2 regions of the Peribacillus sp. YIM B13472 genome follow, and region 2 is predicted to be linked to the other one. Evidence: riboswitches for the same ligand, from Rfam matches in the RefSeq annotation. Region 2 holds a riboswitch; the other holds the start of a gene.
What was found. Region 2 has a riboswitch for glycine ahead of gcvT (glycine cleavage system aminomethyltransferase GcvT). Riboswitches for the same ligand answer to the same signal wherever they lie in the genome.
Positions count from the first base shown of each region.

Region 1: it holds a riboswitch for glycine, as region 2 does, so the genes downstream of both, ACFX4I_RS09590 (amino acid permease) here and gcvT (glycine cleavage system aminomethyltransferase GcvT) in region 2, are expected to answer to the same signal.

Region 1 is NZ_JBHZPG010000009.1:51,606-63,616, reverse strand. Features, by position in the region: gene ACFX4I_RS09600 (sodium:solute symporter family protein) at 1-996, opposite strand, end outside; gene ACFX4I_RS09595 (DUF3311 domain-containing protein) at 993-1,193, opposite strand; gene ACFX4I_RS09590 (amino acid permease) at 1,482-2,825, opposite strand; glycine riboswitch at 3,034-3,112, opposite strand; gene ACFX4I_RS09585 (amino acid permease) at 3,615-5,000, shown strand; gene ACFX4I_RS09580 (hypothetical protein) at 5,026-5,301, opposite strand; gene ACFX4I_RS09575 (hypothetical protein) at 5,258-5,632, opposite strand; gene ACFX4I_RS09570 (FAD-binding oxidoreductase) at 5,702-7,051, shown strand; gene ACFX4I_RS09565 (LysR family transcriptional regulator) at 7,522-8,433, shown strand; gene ACFX4I_RS09560 (LLM class flavin-dependent oxidoreductase) at 8,567-9,589, shown strand; gene ACFX4I_RS09555 (LLM class flavin-dependent oxidoreductase) at 9,667-11,001, shown strand; gene ACFX4I_RS09550 (glutaredoxin family protein) at 11,040-11,318, shown strand; gene ACFX4I_RS09545 (hypothetical protein) at 11,421-11,696, shown strand; gene ACFX4I_RS09540 (transporter substrate-binding domain-containing protein) at 11,717-12,011, shown strand, end outside.
Region 2 is NZ_JBHZPG010000006.1:87,795-99,805, reverse strand. Features, by position in the region: gene comGF (competence type IV pilus minor pilin ComGF) at 1-223, shown strand, start outside; gene comGG (competence type IV pilus minor pilin ComGG) at 216-602, shown strand; gene ACFX4I_RS06930 (YqzE family protein) at 717-902, shown strand; gene ACFX4I_RS06925 (YqhG family protein) at 949-1,749, opposite strand; gene ACFX4I_RS06920 (DEAD/DEAH box helicase) at 1,727-3,415, opposite strand; glycine riboswitch at 3,790-3,877, shown strand; glycine riboswitch at 3,881-3,964, shown strand; gene gcvT (glycine cleavage system aminomethyltransferase GcvT) at 4,103-5,209, shown strand; gene gcvPA (aminomethyl-transferring glycine dehydrogenase subunit GcvPA) at 5,227-6,573, shown strand; gene gcvPB (aminomethyl-transferring glycine dehydrogenase subunit GcvPB) at 6,566-8,023, shown strand; gene ACFX4I_RS06900 (rhodanese-like domain-containing protein) at 8,187-8,570, opposite strand; gene ACFX4I_RS06895 (lipoate--protein ligase family protein) at 8,774-9,610, shown strand; gene ACFX4I_RS06890 (vitamin B12-dependent ribonucleotide reductase) at 10,003-12,011, shown strand, end outside.

The DNA.
Region 1 (12,011 bases), on a different contig from region 2:
CACCAATGCGGTCAACAATCCAGCTCCGCCGATTATGCCTATAAACCATGGATCAAAGGTCTCGATCGAAAGGCGCAGCAATGAGAGGTCTGCATCTGCCCCAACGAGTCCGGGCACTTTCAATATAGCTGTAAACCCAACGAAAAAGACGAATAACAGCATGAGTGTATATAAAGGGCTGATGATGGCATTTTTTCGAAATACCTTGCCGCTGCGTGCTGAATAGACAGCGCTGAAAACTTGTGGCCACATATAGAATCCGAATACGAGCAATATTACCGTGGAGATAAACCATGATACGCTAAGTCCCTGGTCAGGGAACTTTAGAAAACCAGGTTTGGCCGCATCAATCGCTTCAAACATCGGCTGAAATCCGCCAAAGTAATGCATCGGCAGATAAATCCCCAAAAATCCTATTATGGAGACCATCATTATATCTTTAATGACCGCTATCCAAACAGAACCGTGTATACCGGAGATCATCACATAAATGGTAAGGCTGATCGCCCCCATCCAAACTGCCTCGGACATTGAGATGGCACCATAAGATGCCTCTGAGACAATGATTCCCAATCCTTTCAGCTGCACGACGATCACTGGAATCATCGACACCACACCGACAAGTGCAGCCAAAATTCCTAAACTGGGACTCTTATATTTGCTCACAAAGAAATCGGATTGAGACATCAGTTTATTTTCTTTGGCATATTTCCATATTTCCGGAAGGAGCCAATAGGATAATACGTAAGACAAAGTAATGTAAATTAGAACATATAGAGCGGGTGCGCCCTTGCCATATGCCCAGCCGCTGCCGCCAAGGAAGGAGAAGGTCGTATAGATTTCCCCGGCCATCAGCAGAAAGACGAAAATCGCACCAAAACCACGTCCGCCCACCGTCCATTGTTCCAAGTCCATATCTTTTCCTTTTGAAGAGCGTATCCCTAAAAATATCGATAGAAGTAAAAATGCTAAAATGATTAAGAGAGCAATATTCATTTCTGGTCACCTTCCCGATTCCTGGGATCCAGCTTATACATGATGCCCAATATGGCAGAGGTAAGGACAACCCACATAGCCATCCAGAACATATTGAAAGGCATCCCTAATACGTATGGTTCTATTTTATTAACAAAAGGTAGAAATCCTAGTATGCCTATAAAAGGAACTAGAGTAAGGATATATATAATCTTCATTAAACAAACCCCTCCGTTTTAAATAAGTGAAACGTCCATCAATGGGGTTTATTCTTCAATGCCACTGATGGCTGGGTGAACCAAACCGGGAAGGAAAATTCGTGCATGTCCGATTTACCTTCTTTTAAAAAAGGTCCAATGATATATAATAGCTTACACTATTTTGATATAAAATTTAATGCAGTTGCCTGATATATTTGAGCAACTGTGCGCAGACAGCCGGACCCTGATATGTTCATAAAACAGATAAAGCCTTGAATTCATAGTGAGTTCAAGGCTTTATTTCCTTTAGCTATATTTTTTTCGAGTATTATATAGTATTACCAAAAGTATGAACCAGATTGGGGTCAAGAGCAGTGATAGTCGTGTTGCTTCAGCGAATAGCATAACAATAAGGATGAACAGGAATAATCCTAATATGGCGTAATTGACAAAGGGTGTAAAAGGAGCCTTGAAAGTCGATTCGGCTCTTAGATCAGGCCTTGTTTTTGAATATTTGATATGGGAGATCAAGATAATGCTCCATACCCAAATGAAACAGATGGCACTGATGGTCGTCACGACGGTAAATGCCTGTTCAGGTATCAGCTTGCTTAATAATGCCCCTATTGATACAACGATTGTGGATGTTAATAAGGCATTGCTCGGAACAGCCTGTTTATTTAATTTTTCCAGTTTAGCAGGGGCTTCGCCATTCCTGCTTAACGTATAAAGTATTCGGCTCGTTGAAAATAAACCGCTGTTGCATGCAGAAGCAGCGGATGTCAAAACGACGAAGTTGATGATCCCTGCAGCGACAGGAATGCCGATTAACGCAAAGACCTCTACAAATGGGCTGCTCGTGGCATCCAGTTGTGTCCATGGGTTGACGCAGAGAATGACGAATAGTGCACCAATATAGAAAAGTAAAATCCGGACAGGGATTTTATTGATGGCAGATGGAATGTTCTTTCTCGGGTTTGCCGTTTCTGCTGCGGAAACCCCGACCAATTCGACACCGACAAATGAGAAGACGACCAGCTGTAAAGATAATAGGAATCCAGAAATGCCATTAGGGAACATGCCCCCATGATTCCATAGGTTCGTTACGGAAACCGTTCCGCTATTGGTATTGAAGCCGATGATCAAAAGAATGATTCCTACGATGATTAAGGCAATGATCGTGATTACTTTAATGATGGCAAACCAGAATTCCAATTCACCAAATAACTTAACGGTCAAAAGGTTCAATCCTAACAGAATGACTAGGCATATTAGAGCCGGAATCCATTGAGGGATATCGAACCAATATTGCATATAGACGCCGACAGCTATGATATCGGCCATTGCGGTCATGATCCAACAGAACCAATATGTCCACCCTGTTACGAAGCCGGCCCATGGACCGACATATTCGGTTGCAAATTCAGTAAATGATGTATACCCTGCATTGGATAATAGCAATTCGCCCAGCGCCCTCATCACAAAAAACAAGGCAATCCCTATTATCAGATAGGAGAATATAATGGAAGGTCCAGCTAATTGTATGGCTTTTCCGGATCCTAAAAATAAACCGGTGCCAATGGTTCCTCCTATTGCAATAAGTTGTACATGTCGATTTTTTAAATCTCTTTTTAATTCCTGTTTAGCCAATTCTTACGCCCCCGTTTTTTATAGTCTTGTTAGTGAATGATTTCAACCTGCATGGTCTTGGAGAGAGGGACGTGATTTCTTGCCCTGCTTGCCTATTCCATTGGTTTTCAAGAGTGTAGTTTTAAGTCCAATCACAAAATGGACAATAAAAAAAAGAGATTGGATAATACCAATCTCTTAAAGGGTTCAGAATAACAATTCTATCATTCGTTACTCTTCTGTCCTTTTGCCTGAGATTGTGAATCCTTCGGCGCTGCATCTTGTACAGTCTCTCCAGAAGCTGCTCCTGCTATAGTGTCATCCATAGCATTCATCGCTTGCTTGTATGCGGTTGTGAAGAAATGTCTGTCAGTGTCAATCTTCCACTGTTACATCATTCATTATGCTTATAAAATAATATTGGAATTCTATCATCTATTTTTCGGAAGGTCAACAAGTTTTTTTGAAGTGAAAACGGCAATAGCTGCAGTTTTATAGTGGTCTTAATATTTTTTAAGGTACTTGAAAAAATTGTTTTTTGGATGATCACTATTATGAAATATTGAACATCATTTTTTTGAAATGATATTTTTAGATAAGGGAAATTGCCAAGATATATTTGGTAACTGTTTATTTCAAAAATACAATTGTATTTTTACAGAATATTTACTATTATAAGATAAGAAAACATAATTGAAGTGTTATTGATATTTTTTTCGATAAAGCATTTCTAACCGCAATAATTAATAGAGAGTCGTTCGTGTTAAGGATGGAAAAGCATTACCGATATTGCATCAGGGGGAGTTAATCATGTCGAACAAGGAATTAAAGAGAGGGCTGGAATCAAGACATATTCAAATGATAGCTTTGGGCGGAACCATCGGGGTCGGGTTATTCATGGGTTCTGCGAGCACGATCAAATGGACCGGGCCCTCTGTTATGCTTGCTTATGCAATCGCAGGTATTTTTATATTTTTCATCATGCGTTCCATGGGTGAGATGCTATATTTAGAACCGACTACAGGTTCTTTTGCAACCTTTGCAAGCAGCTATATACATCCCTTGGCAGGTTATATGACTGCTTGGAGCAATTGGTTTCAATGGGTAATCGTCGGAATGTCCGAAATCATCGCGGTTGGGTTGTATATGCAATATTGGTTCCCCGAGTTACCTGCTTGGATACCAGGTGTGGTCGCCATGATCATCTTGGGGGCGGCAAACCTCATTTCCGTTAAATCCTTCGGGGAATTTGAATTTTGGTTTGCGCTTATAAAAGTCATAACGATTATATTGATGATCATTGCCGGCCTTGGCCTTATCTTCTTTGGAATAGGAAATGGCGGGGATGCAATTGGATTATCGAATCTATGGGAAAATGGCGGCTTCTTTACGGGAGGCTGGACAGGATTCTTCTTTGCGCTTTCCCTGGTCGTGGCATCCTATCAAGGCGTTGAGCTTATCGGCATCACAGCCGGAGAAGCGAAAGATCCAACGAAGACCGTAACAAAAGCGATCCAATCAATCATATGGCGTATATTAATTTTCTATATTGGTGCCATATTTGTCATCGTGACAGTCTTCCCTTGGGATCAACTGGATGACTTAGGAAGCCCATTCGTTTCAACCTTTGCTAAAATAGGTATCACAGCAGCAGCAGGAATCATCAATTTTGTTGTAATCACTGCGGCAATGTCTGGATGCAACAGTGGGATTTTCAGTGCAGGGCGTATGCTGTACACACTTGCATTGAATGGCCAAGCTCCAAAAGTCTTTGCTAAAGTATCTAAAAATGGAGTGCCGGCATACTGCACGATCGCTGTACTATTAGGATTGGGCATCGGGGTTATCCTGAATTACCTTGCACCGCCGCAATTATTCCTTTATGTGTACAGTGCGAGTGTATTACCCGGGATGATTCCATGGTTTGTCTTACTTATCAGTGAGCTTAAATTCAGAAAAGTAAATGCCGCTGAAATGGAGAAACATCCGTTCAAGATGCCGTTGGCCCCTTACAGTAACTATGCGACAATTGCCTTCTTACTGATGGTGCTGGTCGGTATGTGGATCAATCCTAGTACCCGGATTTCCTTAGTTGTCGGGATCGTTTTCCTAGCCTTGGTCGTAGCAAGTTATTACATGCTGAAAATGGATAAACGAACACCATTGGATGTTAGATCCGATGATGAGATTTCCTGATAAGGTAACAAAAAAAGCCCTTCTCTTAATTCGAGAAGGGCTTTTTGTTTTTTTGATCAATTGTGGAACTCACGAGTAAAGCTGGGAATTCACGAGTAAATGCGTGGAATTCACGAGTAAAACCATTGAATTCACGAGTAAAGTAGTTGAATTCACGAGTAAATGCGTGGAATTCACGAGTAAATGCGTGGAATTCACGAGTAAAGTAGTGGAATTCACGAGTAAAGCCGTTGAATTCACGAGTAAATGCGTGGACTTCACGAGTAAAGCTGGAATTCACGAGTGAAGTAGTCGAATTCACGAGTAAAACCGTTGAATTCACGAGTAAAGTAGTTGAATTCACGAGTAAATGCGTGGAATTCACGAGTAAAGCCGTTGAATTCAAGAGTAAATGCGTGGACTTCACGAGTAAAGCTGGAATTCACGAGTAAAGCCGTTGAATTCACGAGTAAATGCGTGGAATTCACGAGTAAAGCTGGGAATTCACGAGTAAATGCGTGGAATTCACGAGTAAAACCATTGAATTCACGAGTAAAGTAGTTGAATTCACGAGTAAAGCTGGAATTCACGAGTAAAACCGTTGAATTCACGAGTAAAGCTAAATTGACCCCACTACAAGGGAGGGCCAGCAAGAGGAATGTATCTTTCTGTCAGGTTTTTTCATAGGATGTAACATATTTACCCGAGGAAGGGGTTATCTTTTGGAAAGAACAAAGCTTACCGGGCGTATCGTTACACCTAATGATGCTGAGTATGAGCGTGCCAGGATAAATAATAACTTAAGTTTTTCTAAATTCCCAAAGGTCATTGTGTTTTGTCAAAATTCCAATGATGTGTTGAATTCATTGAAGTGGGCCCGGGAAAATCATGCACCTTTCCGGGTTAGGAGCGGCAGGCATAGTTATGAAAATTTTTCATTAGTGAATGGCGGTCTAGTCATTGATATAAGTGAAATGTACAATATCAAGGTCAATCGTGAAAAAATGATCGCAAAAATTGAAGCCGGAGCTGATTTAGGGCGAGTATATAATAAGTTATGGAACTATGGAACGACGATTCCGGCTGGGACCGAAAGCAGTGTTGGTGTTGTAGGTCTTACGCTCGGCGGTGGAATAGGTATGTTAACGAGGCGCTTTGGACTTACTTGTGACAATCTGCTTGAAATAGAAATGGTAAGGGCGTGTGGAAAGAGGGGCGCCAAACTCATTAAAGCAAATAGGAAAATCAATAGTGATCTATTTTGGGCATGCTGCGGGGGAGGAGGGGGAAACTTTGGCATAGTCACTTCTCTTACTTTCAGGGTAACCCCCGTATCAAGGGTATCCGTTTTCTCCGTCACATGGGGGTGGGAAGATTTCGAAGCGGTGTTTGAAGCCTGGCAGGATTGGGCCCCTCAAGCTGATGAATGCTTAACTTCAGAAATAGAGTTCAAGGCAAAGGAAGCAAACGAAATTTTTGCTAAAGGTGAATTTGTTGGAACGTCACATAGATTGAAGCAGCTATTAAAGCCTTTGACAAAAACTGGTTCACCAATAAATGTCATGATAAAGGAAGTCCCATACATTGAAGCCGTAAGATTCTTTGATTATCCAGCTGGAAATCAACCGGCGTATCGAAAGAGGTCAGGATCTTTCATTGAAAAAGCTTTTCCGCAGCAAGCAATCATGACCATGAAACATTTTTTAGGAAATGCTCCAAATGAAAATGCAGCCATTTGGCACCAATCCCTAGGAGGAGTGGCGGGCCTTAAAGATCCAAAGGAGACAGCTTTTTATTATCGCGATGCCATCATCGCCCAGGAGTATCAGGCTACATGGACCAATCCAGAAGAAGAGCGGCTAAACATTCGTTGGATCAAGGACCTGAAGCATGCCTTGTCGCCATTTACTACCGGTGACTATGTGAATTGGCCGGATACTCTAATCAAAGATTGGCCAACTGCATATTATGGAGAAAATTTCAAACGGCTTAGGGAAGTGAAAACGAGGTATGATCCATACAATGCGTTTAAGTTCCCACAAAGCATACCGCCATTAAATAAGTGGGGTTGAAAAAAAGCTTGGGTTCACCAAAAACACAGTTATATAAGGCCTATTCCTAAATTTGGATATAGGCCTTTTTCTTCTTGTTTTGAATCAATTAATCGAGATCACGCTCAAAATCATTCCGCTTGCTGAGCTTGTACTGTATTGTAACCTGATTTACGGAAGATTGGGCTTGGGCGATTTCTTGAGCGGTGAGAATGGAATTATTAGTTTTATTTACTTAGAATCCTGAAATTTTCATCTGCATAAATAGTAATGTGTTCCTTGAATATCAAATTGTAAGATAATGCAAAAAAAAATCGTGACTTATTAGTTGTTCAGTTTATTAAATTGCACTTTACTTATTGGTTTTATAAGATTAAAATCGGAGAAAGAATTATTATAAGAGGATGAGCTGATTGGACAACCAAAAGCTCCTGAACGCGATAAGCGAACAGGAGCTTTTTGCGTTCATTTTGGAAAAAGGAGTTGGCTAGATGAATATTGATCATATTGAAGCTTTTATGTATGTTGTTCACCTTAATAGTTTTCATAAAGCCGCAGAGGCAATGTTTTTATCACAGCCAACGGTTTCGGCAAGAATTAAGACGCTTGAGAGTGAACTCGATTCAGTACTATTTGAGAGGCAAGGGAGAGGGATTATTTTAACCGAAAAAGGGAAAGCCTTCATTCCATTTGCGGATCAAATTATTCGTACCTTTCACCAGGGGAAAAAGCAGTTGAAAACAGGAAGTGAACTGGAGGAAATAACGATAGGGGCTAATATCATTACATCGCAATACTTTATTCCATTTGCTCTTCCTCTATGGAAAAAGGAAAACCCCAATTTACGCTTTAAATTTATTTCAGCAACAAATGATGCATTAATGAAAAAATTGCTTCAGAAACAGGTTGATATAGCCTTTATGAAGGATGTTACACATAGTGGTCTGCAAAATTACAAAACCCTTGATAATTCGATTCGTTTAGTCGTGTATCCAGGACATCCATTTCAACTTCAAACTGAGCTAACAGTACAGGAATTAGCAATGGAGCCGTTGGTATTTTTTGAGTGTGGTGCGCTTGACTGGAATCACGTTCATAAAATTTTTGAAGTATCCAAAGTAGAGCCGCGCATTGAATTTCAGGTTGATCACCTGGAAGTGGCGAAGTCGCTAATTCTTAGCAGAAGCTGTATCGGATTTTTACCGTACTTATGTATTAAAAAAGAGTTAGAACAGGGAACTTTGATTGAAGTGGATGTGTCACATTTAATCAAGATAAAGCAGCACATCTATCTGACGCATTTAAATCACGGGATGGAATCCCCTCTATTATGGAAAGACATTCTTTTATCAATTCGGAAATTTGAGAAAAACGATCAGCAATTACAGATACAATCGAATTGATAGATATTTTCTATCAATACAATATTTTTTTCTATTAGTAAAACCATTGCCATTAGCATGTTTTAGGTGATAGGATATGTCAAAATATAATTATTCGCATAAGTAAACTTTGAATTAAAGCGGAGGAGAGAATATGAGTTATAAGCTTGGCATTTTAGACCAGAGCCCGATATTTCCAGGAGCTTCAGCATTTGATGCACTACAGCAAACCATTAATCTGGCTAGACATGCAGAAGAGTGGGGGTATACCCGTTTCTGGGTATCGGAACATCATCATGCCGAACAGCTGGCGGGGTCCTCCCCGGAAGTATTGATTTCTTATTTATTAGCCCAGACAAAATCGATTCGGGTAGGGTCCGGAGGTGTTATGCTTCAGCATTATAGTCCATATAAAGTGGCGGAAAACTTTCACGTGTTATCGAATCTTTCGCCAGGCAGGGTAGACCTTGGCATCGGAAAGGCACCAGGTGGTCTCCCCTTATCAACGAAGGCGCTACAGTTTGGAACTGTGAATGATGGTAAAGATTTCGAAGAGCGATTATCTTTCCTGCAGAAGATAATCGAAAATTCAGTCAATGAAACTCACCCGCTTGCAGGCATTCAAGCGACACCACTCCCTTCCAAAAAGCCTAAGATGTTTCTGCTTGGTGCAAGTGCTGACAGCGCGAGGCTAGCAGCCGATCTTGGTATAGCTTATGTATTTGCTCGATTTATCAATAGTAATGAGACTGTACTCGAAGATGCTTCCCGCATTTACCAAAGTATCTATCCAACTGGGAGCTTTAAGGTATCGGTTTCAGTGATTGCCGCTCCTTCACAACAAGAAGCAAAACAGTTAACAGGTGACCAGAAGATTGTGAAAGTTCATCTCAAAAGCGGTCGTTCTGTCACGGTCCAAACACTAGCGCAAGCAGAGTTATTCGGGAAGCAGTCTGGGGAACCTTACGAAATAGAAGAACAAGATTCCAATATTATTGCTGGAACTCCTTCTTATGTAAAAGAAGTCTTAGCAAATTTACATGAAAAGTACGGGGTAGATGAGTTTATCCTACATTCGCCGATTTTAAAGGAAGCAGAAAGGTTCAGATCTTTTCGATTGTTGAGTCCACTTCAATTAGTCTTATCTGAAGAGAAACACGTTACGAGCCTAAATTAAAAAGGCTTCAGCAATTAGGGAAGATGGTGGATGTCAGTAAAGCTGAAAACCGATTAATTATTAAAGGAGGAGTATTAATGTCTGAGCAGAGAAAGTTGAAATTTGGAGCGCTTATTCATGGAGTTGGAGGGAGTATATCTGGTTGGAGACATCCAGACATTCAATCAGATGCCAGTGTTAGTCTTGAATTTTATAAGGAGCAGGCCCAGAAGGCTGAAGAGGGAAAGTTCGATTTACTTTTCATTGCTGACGGATTGTTTATCAATGAGAAGTCAATACCGCATTTTTTAAATCGATTTGAACCACTTACCATATTATCCGCACTGGCTGCTTTCACATCAAGAATAGGGCTTGTCGGAACAGTTTCCACCTCATACAGTGAGCCATTTACTGTAGCTCGGCAATTTGCTTCACTTGATCACATTAGTCAAGGTCGTGGCGGATGGAACCTTGTTACTACCCCTCTTGAGAGTACGGCCTTGAACTATAACAAAACGATTGAAGAACACCCTGATCATGCCAAACGCTATCGGATAGCATCAGAATATATACAAGTCACCAAAGGACTTTGGGATTCATGGGAGGATGACGCGTTTACCCGGGATAAAGAGTCCGGTGAGTTTTTTGATCCTTCTAAAATGCATCAATTAAAACATAAAGGAGAATTTTTCTCCGTGCAAGGACCACTCAACATTGCCAGATCTAAACAGGGGAGACCTGTCGTTTTTCAAGCTGGTTCATCAGAAGCTGGCAAAAATTTTGCCGCTAAAGAAGCGGATGCAATCTTTACAGGTCAACCAACATTGGAAGATGCAAAGATTTTTTATCAAGATGTAAAAAACAGGGCTATTGCATTCGGGAGAAACCCTGATGAAATTGTTATTATGCCAGGTATCGCGCCAATCATTGGTGCAACTGAGGAAGAGGCGGAGCACAAATATCAAGAACTCGCTAACCTAGTTTCTATAGATAAGGCGCTTGACTATTTGGGACGTTACTTCGATCATCATGATTTTTCCCAATATGAACTGGATGCACCTTTCCCAAATCTCGGAGACATCGGAAAAAACAGTTTCCGAAGTACGACTGACCGAATTAAACAGGAAGCGAAGGAGAAACAGTTAACGCTCCGTCAAGTAGCACTTAAGGAGACAACACCCCGGACTTCTTTCATTGGAACTCCAGAGAGAGTAGCACATTTGATTCAGCAATGGTTTGAAGAGAAGGGGGCGGATGGATTTATCTTTTCTTCAAGTGTTCCAAATGCTTTAAGTGACTTTGTAGACTATGTGGTTCCTATCCTTCAAAAAAGGGGAATATATCGGACTGAATATGAAGCAGAAACCTTAAGAGGCAACTTGGGGCTTCCATTCCCGGAAAATCGTTATGCGAAAGAAAGCATTAATCAATGATTGAAGAATCATTTAAAAAATTGAAGGAGGAATAAGAAATGGGAGAAGCGTTATCTGTCGTCGTTTGGTCAAAACAAGGATGTCACTATTGTGAAGAAGTTAAACAATACTTAAAAGAAAAGGAGATCGCTTATCAAACGGTGGATGTTACCAATCATGATGATCGGCGAGATATTTTAGAAATCAAATATGGTGTTCGGTATGTGCCCATTATTGAAATTGGGCGAGGTAGCGTATATGAGAGCGTTACAGAGGTTGGAATTCCTCACCTAGAAAAAGTACTTAAAGTGTACAATAACAAAAAATCACGCGTTTAAATCTGAGTCTATAAGTATGACTGATTGAATTAAGGAAAGATTGCAGAAATAAATCCGACTATCCTTGTGTAAATAATATGTTATAGAAATAGGGAGTTAACCATGACACAGTTAATCCGTCTTGCCACTGTAAAGGATGCTCCAGAAGTGCTAAACGTCACACTTCGGGCTTATGAACCAATCAGAGAATTAAATATTAACTTTCTTGCTGCGACAGCTGATCATCATCCTTGGCTTGTTTCCATTTATGAAAGAAGAGGTTATGAGATTTTTGCTGAACGAGACCACGATAGAGAAAAAAATGTGAATCTTTGTAAAATTCTAGATGAAACGCTGTATCGCATTATTGAAAATAAAGAACCAATTGTTAGTAATTAAAAATGTTCGGGGGAATTGAGATGAAAAAAACATTACTAATTGTTATGGCACTGCTACTAACTTTTTTAGGAGCTTGCTCTTCAAAAGAAACAACGAGTACAGCAAAATCTGGGGATTCAAAAGATAAAAATGTTCAGAAAATCATTGTTGGAACAGGGACGCAATTTCCTAATATTTGCTTTTTGGATAAGAATGGTAAGCTAACAGGGTATGATGTCGAGTTGGTTCGTCAAATTGATGAAAAGCTGCCTGAATATGAATTTGAATTTAAAACGATGGAATTTTCTAATCTATTATTAAGTTTAGAAACGAACA
Region 2 (12,011 bases):
TTTGCTTTCAGGTGAGCAATTATCATCGTTTGAACAATATGAAGATAAGGTCCGAAGACGAGTGAATGGAATGGGGCATGAGGTCATCTTGCAGAACATTTCGGAATTCCGGGTTGAGAAGGATGGCGGTGTCATTGTTATAAATATAACGGATAAAGCAGGAACTACTTTCAGTCGAAGATTTCACCCTTTCATTAGGAATGTTACGAAAGTCGATGAATAATCAAAAAGGAGTCGTTTTCCCGATGGTCATGATTGTAGCGAGTGTTTTCATCATGTTCACGATACTAATGATAGACCAGTTTATCATTGATAAAAAGTTTTATAAAGAAGTGGAAGAATCGCTTGTGGCCGACCATCTTGTCCATCTAGCCATCAAGGATGTGACGGCAGAGTGGGGCGAAGAGATCCCAAAAATCATCCAAGGTGAAATTTCATATCCCAATGGTGTGGTGCGGTATTCTTTGATGAAACAAGAAGATCCTTACGTATTTATCGAGTTTTCTTCCACGACTAAAAATGGCCGTGTGGGAAGGGTCATCATTCAATACGATAAAGAAGCGGGGAAAGTGAAAGAATGGTTGGAAAAGCAGGCTGTGTAATGCGTAAAATCAACACTCTTTTAAACGACGCGACAGGTTCACGTGTTCAGGGACCAAGCGAAGGAATAAAAGGAGCGTAAACCGGGCATAATTTGCATAGGGTGATGATTTTATATGTCTACAAATGCTTATATTAAATATTTGACGCAGCAGCTTGTCGAGTATTTTAATCTGACGAAAAAAGAACGAAAAGAAAAGCGCCGTCACAGAAAAGAGGATAAAACTCATGGTATGTCCCATTGGTTTGGCATTGTCCCTTTTGCTTTGTCGATGTTCGTAAGGAAAAATATCAAAAAGTGAAACAGATGTCCCGAACTTAGGACATCTGTTTCTTTTCGTGCTTTACTTATCCCAACGCCCTATCTGAAAGGTAAAATAATCCTCCGTTGATGATGGATATTCTGATGTTGGGTTCATATTGAGCTTTTAGTGCTTCTTTCTCGGTATAATAACTCTCACTTTTTTCGTCCATATCCTTGTAAAAATGCTCCAATAAATTCAAATCATTCTGCCAGCGCAGCATTGCTTCCTCCGCCCAGGAATGGTCATCATCCTCGAAACTGGTCCTGATGTATGTATCCAGTCTTGCCAATCCACTCTTGGGCATGATCAAAGGTGAAAGCGTAAAGGAGTAATCCGGTATTTTTGGGGTGACCTTTACCGGTAAAACCCGATGGTGAAACCTTTCCATGATTTCACCCGAGATTAAATTCAATCCGATCGACATGAAAGTATCTTTTTTACGGTCGCATTGATAGGATATTTTCACATTCAGGGTCAGCCAAGGAAACAAAGGATTATTTCCGCCGCCTTTTGATGGAGGAGTATCCTCAAAAAGTCTAGTATAACCTGCCAGCTTTTTGGTTGATTGAATAATCTGATGAAGGCGTGGGGAGCCAAAATGAATCATTTCTCCCTTTAAATCGGATGGAGCTTGTTCTGGATCGGTAATGAAAGTCATCTGTGCTGGGTTTGGAACGCCACCTGTTTTTTCTAGATAATGCCAATAAAAGGGTCTATTCATTAATTCTTTATCCATTTCAATCGTCAATTGGACTGTAAGGTGGGTTGGTGCATTATCCAGTATTTCACAATCGTTGGCCTTAAAGTAAGTTATTAAAAAATCATGAATTTCCTGTTGCTGCATGAACCTCACCTTCCTTCATTGATTGAGCGAATTGGATTAATGATGAAAAATTATCCATCTTGATTTTCATTTCGCCCTCTGTTTTGGACTCGCCGACCACATCGATTAAATATTCTTCAATGTTGTTAATATCCAGTTTGGTTAGAATATCATCCAATTCTCCAATTACTTTTTCGAATAAATTAATTTTTTCGTATAGTAACTTCAGAATATGTTCTTCTACTGTATTTTTCGTGGCAAAGTTATAAATCATCACATCTTCTTCCTGGCCAAGACGGTGAATCCGTCCAATTCTCTGTTCGAGCCTCATGGGGTTCCATGGCAGGTCAAAATTAATCAAGTGATGGCAAAACTGAAGGTTTATCCCTTCCCCGCCAGCTTCTGTTGCAATTAATACCTGGATATTCTTTTGGAATAATTCTCGCATCCAGTCTTTCTTTCCACGCTTAAAACCGCCCCGGAAAGGAACCGAAGAAATTCCATTCTGCTGTAGGTACCATTGGAGATATAGCTGAGTCGCCCGGTATTCGGTAAAGATAATCACTTTGTCATCAATTTTCTTGATCAGTTCCAAAGCTTTTTCAGCCTTGGAGTTCTGAACTGTTTCATTCACTTTAGAAAATAAATCATCAAGCTTTGCCAAATAGTCAGGGGAAGGCTGATCATATTTTTCTTTCATATTCTTTAATGTATAAAAGACCGCCTCTCTGCTGCTGCATGCTTCCCTTTGAAGAGTGAGAGCCGAAAAGGCGCTTCCTTTTGATCCATCCGAAATAGGCTTGAATTTGGAAACAGCATCGTACAATGCCTGTTCCGTTGGAGAAAATTCAATGGTGATGGTTTCCACATGCCGTTTTGTCCATTCAATGCCAGTATCGGCCCGCCGGTTTCGAATCATGACAGTATTGACCAGTTCCTTTAGGTGTTCATCTTCAATGATGTTCCGGCCTTTCCCTTTATACTTTTCCGAAAAGAGTGAGGCATTTCCCAAGTGGCCCGGTTTCAATAACGAAACGAGGTGAAAAATCTCCTCGACTTTATTTTGAATCGGTGTGGCTGTCAGGAGTAGACAAAATTTCTTTTTCAGATTTTGGACGAATTCATAGTTCTTCGTCTTATTGTTTTTAAGTTTATGAGCTTCATCAATAATGATGAAGTCATATTCCTGAGTGAAAATGATATCTCGATGTGGAGCGCGTTTCGCTGTATCAATGGATGAAATGACAACATCACAGGAGTCCCAAACATAACTTTTTCTCTGAACGACTGCCGGAATATGAAACTTGGTATTCAATTCAAAAGCCCATTGTGTGACAAGGGAGGCTGGAACAAGGATCAATACCTTTTTTACTAGGCCTCTAATCATATACTCTTTTAGGATCAAGCCTGCTTCAATTGTTTTTCCGAGCCCCACCTCATCAGCTAAAATGGCCTTTCCATTCATCTTTTCCACCACTTGCTTGGCTGCTTCCAATTGATGGGGAAGCGGGGTTAACTGCGGAAGGTGCTTGGGCGCCTGTAAACCTTCAAAATCAGGGATGATAAGATTTTCCTCCATTTGAACCGCCAACTTATAAAGCTCCCAATTTCCCCATGGACCGTCATTTTCCATTTTTTGCAGAAACTCGTCATTCCATTCAGAATTGAAGGATATATTGATTTTCATAGAAATAACTCCCTCTTAAATCATAATTTCCTTAATAAAAGGTCAAAACCCGAACATTTCGTATGTGAAGTAAGAAAAATATTTCTCTTCAAAAGATATTGCAGAGATAAGTTTCTTAGGGTAGGATATAAGTATATTTAGAAAATTCCAATTTCCAAATGCTACAAAGAATCTTTGTACATCGATTTTGCAGTTCGCGTTTTCTTAGTATGGGCTATAGGCTCCTAATTTATCCAAGATTACTGAAGGGGATCACTCAAACGGTTTCTGAAGTTTTAGGAGAATTGGCAGAGAATGCTTCCATGATGCTCAAAGGTTTTACCGATGCTTGGGGCTATTTCGCTTCCTTTCATTGGTAGACCATTCATATGCGGGTGAAGATAAGGGGAGAGACTACGGATGTAGCGCCGAAGGAGCAAACTTAGCAGTGAATCTCTCAGGCAAAAGAACTCTTATTGGACGCAACTCTGGAGAGCGCCGCCCGTTTTGGGACGGCCACCAAAGGGGAAAACCTATTACATAGGTAAACTTTCAGGTTTCAGGACAGAGAAAAAGCTCAAACGGGCTTTCTCTGTCCTTTTTTGTGCTTTTTTCACATCATGAATCAGGATATACCTGATGCGTAATGACAAAAGCTTTTGATAATGAAGCCAATTAATTTTAAAAAAATCTGAAGGGGGTCATTTTTTGACCAATTTAAAAAGAACACCACTATTTGAGGTTTATCGTGAATACGGAGGTAAAACGATTGATTTTGGCGGCTGGGAACTTCCTGTCCAATTTTCGGGTATAAAGGACGAACATGAAGCCGTACGTACAAAAGCGGGGTTATTTGATGTTTCCCATATGGGGGAAGTCGATGTTAAGGGTCCTGGGAGCCTTTCCTTTTTACAGAAGATGCTGACTAATGATATATCAAAGCTGCAACAGGGCGGTGCCCAATATACCGCCATGTGTTATGAAAACGGAGGCACAGTTGATGATCTTATCGTGTATAAAAGGGCTGAGGACGACTATCTGCTCGTGGTCAATGCAGCGAATACAGAAAAAGATTTCAATTGGCTGCAAGCTAATTTAACGGAAGATGTCCAAATTACGAATGTATCGAGTGACTATACACAGCTGGCACTTCAAGGACCATCTGCAGAAAAGATATTACAAAAACTATCGGAAAATACTGACTTAAGTGAAATTGGATTTTTCAAGTTCAAGGAAAATGTCCTGATCAACGGTATCTCCACGTTGGTATCCCGTACTGGATACACTGGTGAAGATGGTTTTGAGATATATAGCGACAGTGAAAATGGTCCTGCCCTTTGGAAGGCGATTATGGAAGCCGGAAAGGAAGAGGGGGTTCAGCCGATTGGTTTAGGTGCTCGTGATACCCTGCGTTTTGAAGCGAAACTGCCGCTGTATGGGCAGGAGCTTTCAGCGGACATCACCCCGATGGAAGCCGGTATTGGTTTTGCAGTAAAAGTGGATAAGGAAGTGGATTTTTTCGGGAAAGCCGTTCTTGCTGAGCAAAAGGAGAAAGGAGCTCCCCGCAAGCTTGTGGGAATTGAAATGATTGACCGTGGCATTCCACGTCATGGGTATAAGGTCTACAGCGGTGATAAAGTCATTGGCGAGGTCACGACCGGTACCCAATCACCAACGTTGAAGAAAAACGTGGGATTGGTACTTATCGATAAGGAATTTTCGGTGCTGGATGCGGAAGTCGAAGTGGAAATCCGTTCCAAACGTTTGAAAGCCGTTATCATACAAACACCTTTTTATAAAAAACCACGTAAATAGAGAGGAATGGTCATTAGATGAAACATCGTTATTTACCCATGACAGAGCAAGATAAACAAGAAATGCTGCAAGCGATAGGGGTATCTACTGTTCAAGAACTTTTCAATGATATCCCTGAAAGCGTTCGTTTTCAAGGAGAATACGATATCAAGCCTGCTAAATCGGAACCTGCATTAATGAAAGAATTATCAAGGCTTGCTGCCAAGAATGCGGACCTTAAAAGCTATGCTTCCTTCCTTGGTGCGGGTGTCTATGACCATTACGCACCGGTCATCGTCGATCATGTTTTATCCCGTTCTGAGTTTTATACGGCTTATACACCCTATCAGCCTGAAATTTCACAGGGTGAGCTTCAGGCGATCTTTGAATATCAAACGATGATATGTGAATTGACGGGCATGGATGTAGCTAACTCCTCCATGTATGACGGCGGGACGGCGCTAGCTGAAGCAGCCATGCTTGCTTCAGGCCAGACACGACGCAAGAAGATTCTCATTTCAGGAACCGTTCATCCTGAATCAAGAGAAGTTGTGAAGACATATGCGAAAGGGCAACGCGTGGAAGTGGTCGAAATTCCTTATAAAGACGGTGTGACGGACTTAGCTGCTTTAAGTGAATTGGCGAATGATGACATTGCAGGAGTGATCGTGCAATATCCGAACTTTTTTGGCCGCATCGAGCCATTGAAAGAAATGGAGGAAATCATTCATGGAGTCAAGTCCATGTTTATCGTTTCCAGTAACCCGCTTGCATTGGGAGCTTTGACATCCCCTGGTGCACTCGGTGCAGATATCGTAACGGGGGATGCCCAGCCATTCGGCATTCCAGCGGCATTCGGGGGACCTCATTGTGGATATTTTGCCGTTACTAATAAACTTGTTCGGAAAGTTCCGGGCCGACTCGTCGGTCAAACGGTGGATGAAAATGGAAAAAGGGGATTTGTACTGACGCTTCAAGCTCGTGAACAGCACATCCGCCGTGACAAAGCCACATCCAACATTTGTTCCAATCAAGCTTTGAATGCCTTGGCAGCTTCTGTTGCAATGACCGCGCTTGGGAAAAAGGGTGTCAAAGAAATGGCCGTGCAAAATATTCAAAAAGCGCATTATGCGAAAAAAGCAATCATGGCAAAAGGGGCGGAAGTGATATTTGACGGTCCTTCGTTTAATGAATTTGTCATTAAACTGCCTGCTTCGTTTTCAGAAATCAATAAAAACCTTTTTGAAAAAGGGATGATCGGCGGCTTCGATTTAGGAACGGTTTATCCTGAGCTGAAAGACCATATGCTGGTCGCGGTAACTGAACTTAGAACAAAAGAAGAAATTGATGCACTTGCGCAGGAATTGGGGGATCAACATGAATAATCAAGATCAATCACTCATTTTTGAAATCAGTACTTCCGGTCGAATCGGATACAGTCTGCCAGAAATGGATGTTGAAACTATTCCGCTCGAAGAAATTCTTCCTGCCGGCTACATCCGTGAAGAAGAGGCAGAGCTTCCTGAGGTGTCCGAACTGGATATCATGCGTCACTATACAGCACTTTCCAAACGGAATCATGGGGTGGATTCGGGTTTTTATCCGCTGGGTTCATGCACGATGAAATATAATCCGAAAATAAATGAAAATGTGGCACGCTTCAACGGTTTTGCCCATATTCATCCATATCAGGATCCGGCTACTGTTCAGGGAGCATTGGGACTATTATTTGATCTGCAGGAACACTTAACGGAAATCACCGGGATGGACCAAGTGACATTGCAGCCTGCAGCAGGTGCTCACGGTGAATGGACTGGATTGATGATGATTCGCGCTTTTCACGAAGCGAATGGCGATACAGAACGAACTAAAGTGATTGTACCTGATTCTGCACACGGTACGAATCCTGCCTCTGCAACTGTTGCCGGACTTGAAACGATTACAGTGAAGTCCGATGAAAATGGGTTAGTCGACCTTGAAGATTTAAAGCGTGTTGTCGGACCGGATACGGCGGCATTGATGCTGACGAACCCCAATACATTGGGATTGTTTGAAGAAAACATTTTGGAAATGGCACAACTTGTCCATGACGCAGGTGGGAAGCTTTATTATGATGGAGCCAATCTGAATGCAGTCCTATCAAAAGCACGCCCGGGTGATATGGGCTTTGATGTGGTGCACTTAAATCTCCATAAAACATTCACAGGCCCGCATGGCGGCGGCGGCCCGGGTTCTGGTCCTGTAGGGGTGAAGTCGGACTTGATTCCTTACTTGCCTAAACCGCTTGTGGTCAAACAAGGTGAGCAATTCGTTCTTGATTATGATCGTCCGCAATCCATTGGCAGGGTAAAACCTTATTATGGTAATTTCGGGATAAACGTGAGGGCATATACGTACATTCGGTCAATGGGTCCTGATGGCCTTAAAGCCGTCACCGAGAATGCGGTCATCAATGCCAATTATATGATGCGTAGATTGGAACCTTATTTTGACTTACCATATAATCGTCATTGTAAGCATGAATTCGTATTAAGCGGACGCCGGCAAAAGAAATTAGGGGTAAGGACACTCGATATAGCAAAAAGATTGCTGGATTTCGGGTATCATCCCCCAACCATTTACTTCCCGTTGAACGTGGAAGAAGGAATGATGATAGAACCGACTGAAACCGAGTCAAAAGAAACGCTGGATGCGTTCATCGATGCGATGATCCAGATTGCCAAAGAAGCGGAAGAAACCCCGGAAATCGTTCAGGAAGCTCCGCATACAACCGTTATTAAGCGGCTTGATGAAACTCTCGCTGCAAGAAAACCTGTTCTGCGTTATCAAGCATAGACTGATAGCTTACACGAAAAAAATCCCTGCCTGCCGGCGGGGATTTTTCATGTTTTATGTATTAGAATTCATTAAAGTCCAACAGTTAACTTTCATTTTCCTAGGCCCGCATGATGCACATGAAGGCTTTTTAATTTAAAAGAGCCCATGCGGAGATGGGGTCTTATTTCTTTGCTTTGATTTTCCCGGTCCACATCTTGAAACCGCCCTTTAAGTGAAAAAGTTCCCTGTAGCCCTTTTTGTATAGCATGGCTGCAGCTCTTCCGCTGATGATTTCGCTTTGAGCGTACAAATATACAGGCTTGTCCGGCCTAATTTCGACCAAGCGGGTTTTCATTTGAGTCATAGGGATGTTTCTTGCGCCTAAGATATGACCATTATCGAAATCATTCGGTTCCCGCACATCGATTAGCTGCACTTTTCTGTAGTTAGCGATAAATTCGTCCTGTGTTAATGTTTTAACGATTTTACGCTGGCGGTACCAATTAAAAAGTGAATACGCAATAACCACTCCTAAGATGATGAGCAGTGTATATAATATTTCCAAACATAAAAACTCCCTTCTACCTTAACGAATACAGACAATCTTTATTATATAATTGCTTTACCCAATAATCAAAAAGAATTTTCATCAAATTCTTCATCGACTTGATAGCACTTTCTTTTTTACAGTGTTAAAGTCTGTTAAACTACTACATGTGAGTTTTTTGTGGGGTATTGAAAAACAGTTTATTGAAACGAGGGGTAAGGATGACTAAAGAAAAATGGGGTTTTATAGATTCGGGGTATTGTTCACCGGCTTTTAATATGGCGCTGGACGAAGCACTGTTAAACTGGCAAAGCAAAGGGGAAATTCCGCCAATCATACGCTTTTACGGCTGGGATCCAGCGACATTGTCGATTGGTTATTTTCAAAAGGCAGAAGCGGAAATTGATATGGAAGAGGTCAAAAGGCAGGGCCTTGGTTTTGTTCGCAGACCAACAGGAGGACGAGCGGTACTGCACGAGCATGAATTGACTTATAGCGTAATCGTTCCAGAATCCTATCCAGGAATGCCAACTACCGTTACTGAAGCATATCGTGTCATTTCTGAAGGGATATTAATGGGGTTCAGGAATCTTGGATTGGATGCTTATTTTGCCGTGCCTCGAACCGAGCAGGAAAAAGCGGCTTTAAAAGCGCCCAAGTCTTCCGTCTGCTTTGATGCTCCAAGCTGGTATGAACTGGTCGTTGAGGGCAGGAAGGTCGCTGGCAGCGCTCAAACCAGGCAAAAAGGCGTCATCCTTCAACACGGGGCCATTTTGCTTGAACTTGATGATGAAAAGCTCTTTAGCGTATTTAAATTCTCAAATGACAGGGTTAAAGAGAGAATGCAAAAAAGCTTAAAAAATAAAGCAGTGGCCATAAATGACGTTGCTGGAAGAAAGGTTACCATCCCCGAAGCGAAAGAAGCTTTTGAAAAAGGTTTTGCCGAAGGACTTTCGATCGATTTAGAGCCATACGTCCTCACCGAAAAGCAATTGCAGGAAGTGAAGGCCATTGCGGAAAGCAAATATGAAAGCGATGAATGGAATTTCATGAGATAGACGAAGTGGGATAATTGGAGTGATTAAATAAAAAAGTTTTTTCAGATTTTTTTGACCAAATAAGCTTTCCCTTTCAGGGATAAGCCCTAAAAGGGATGGGGAAAAAGCAAGGTCCAAATTAATTGAAATCTGATGAAAAATTATTGTAAATCGACATTTTCCTCCCTTTTGCTAACTATATTAATTGATTTTACGTTTGACAAAATTAAAAGTTATTCAAAACAAACACAATATATAGTAGTTGAAATATTTAATACGACACTATATATTGATTTTTGAGTTTCGCTATGATAAATTTAGGGTACTTGTTAAGCGAAACGGACATGTAAGGCTACATAAGGATTTTTGCGGCAGCAAGAACGGATCTTGAAACATATAAAGGAGAGGGAATTATGTCGGTTGTAATAAAAGAAGCTTTAAAGGTTGATCTAGAAAGGTTGAATAAGGATATTTCTTTATTTCCCCAGGTTCACCCTGTAACTGCTGATATGAAAATGGCGCATAAGGGAGTGTCCCGTCTAGTCATGCTTGACCGCTATTCTTTTAAGGATACTGAAAAAATCACACTCTCGGCAGGCGATTTCGTCGTGTTGACGATTAAGGAAGATCCGAAATTCCCGGCAAGGGGTCTCGGTTACATCGTTGAAATTGATTGGGAAACCAAAAAAGCCAAGGTATTGGTGGATGACGAATTCCGTGGCGTTTTGGATAATCCGGAAGAAGTGGAGACGGGAATTGTAAACCGTCCGTTGGATATAATCGAAAAGCCGCTTGAAATATACTATGAACAAATTGCGAAACGTAATGCAACGGGCTTGGCATCAGTGGAAACCACGGAAGAAAAAAGAACGGAATGGTTCAATAAATTCTATGAAGAATTAAAGAACCTTAATTTTGTTCCGGCAGGGCGAGTATTATACGGTGCGGGTTCCAATACGGACGTTACTTATTTCAACTGCTATGTAATGCCATTCGTACCGGATTCACGTGAAGGGATTTCAGAACATAGGAAACAAGTGATGGAAATCATGAGCCGCGGCGGCGGAGTGGGTACGAACGGATCGACACTGCGTCCAAGAAACACTCTGGCAAAAGGCGTAAATGGAAAATCCTCGGGTTCAGTGTCATGGCTTGACGATATTGCGAAATTGACGCATCTTGTTGAACAGGGCGGTAGCAGACGCGGCGCGCAAATGATCATGCTTGCTGATTGGCATCCTGATATTGCAGAGTTCATCATTTCCAAAATGCAAAATCCAAGGATTCTGCGTTACCTAGTGGAAAACACTAAAGATGAAGCCATCAAGAAATATGCGACGGATAAATTGAAATTCACGCCGCACACGGAACAGGAAACGGCTATGTATCAAGGGATCATCAATTATAAGGAGATTCCTGGCCAAGGTGGTTTCAGCGAGAAAATCATTAGGGATGCAGAAGAAAAGATCCGTACAGGTGGAACGTACAGTGTCCATAATTCGGATTTTCTGACTGGAGCCAACATCTCTATTTGCCTGACTAAGGAATTTATGGAAGCGGCGGAACAAGATACGGAATACGAATTGCGTTTTCCTGATGTAGAGAGCTATAATGCCGAAGAAATGGCCATTTACAATGAAGAATGGCATAATGTCGGTGATGTTCGTGAATGGGAGAAAATGGGTCACAAAGTACGTGTTTACCGTAAAATCCGAGCTAAAGAGCTTTGGAACTTAATAAACATTTGTGCGACATATTCTGCTGAACCAGGTATTTTCTTTATCGATAATGCTAATGAAATGACGAATGCCAAAGCATACGGTCAGCAGGTCGTTGCCACGAACCCTTGTGGCGAACAGCCATTGGCCCCATATTCAGTATGTAACCTTGCGGCAGTCAATCTGGCTGAAATGGCTGATAAAGATAGCAGAACGGTTAATTTCGAGAAACTTAAGCAAACCGTCGAAGTCGGTGTGCGTATGCAGGACAACGTCATTGACGCAACTCCTTATTTCTTGGATGAAAACAAAAAACAGGCACTGGGCGAGCGCCGGGTTGGACTTGGTGTAATGGGTCTGCATGACCTGTTGATCTACTGTGAAACGGAATATGGCTCTGAAGAAGGAAATATCCTGGTTGACAAGGTGTTTGAAACGATTGCGACTACAGCTTACAGGGCTTCCGTGGAACTCGCTAAAGAAAAAGGCAGTTTCCCGTTCCTGACCGGGTCAACGGACAAAGAAACCAATGAACTTAGAACACGTTTCACACAAACCGGATTTATGGAAAAAATGCCGGAAGATATCAGGGAAAGTGTTGCTGAACATGGTATCCGTAACTCTCATTTATTGACAGTGGCTCCTACAGGAAGCACAGGAACGATGGTTGGGGTATCAACGGGTCTTGAACCATATTTCTCCTT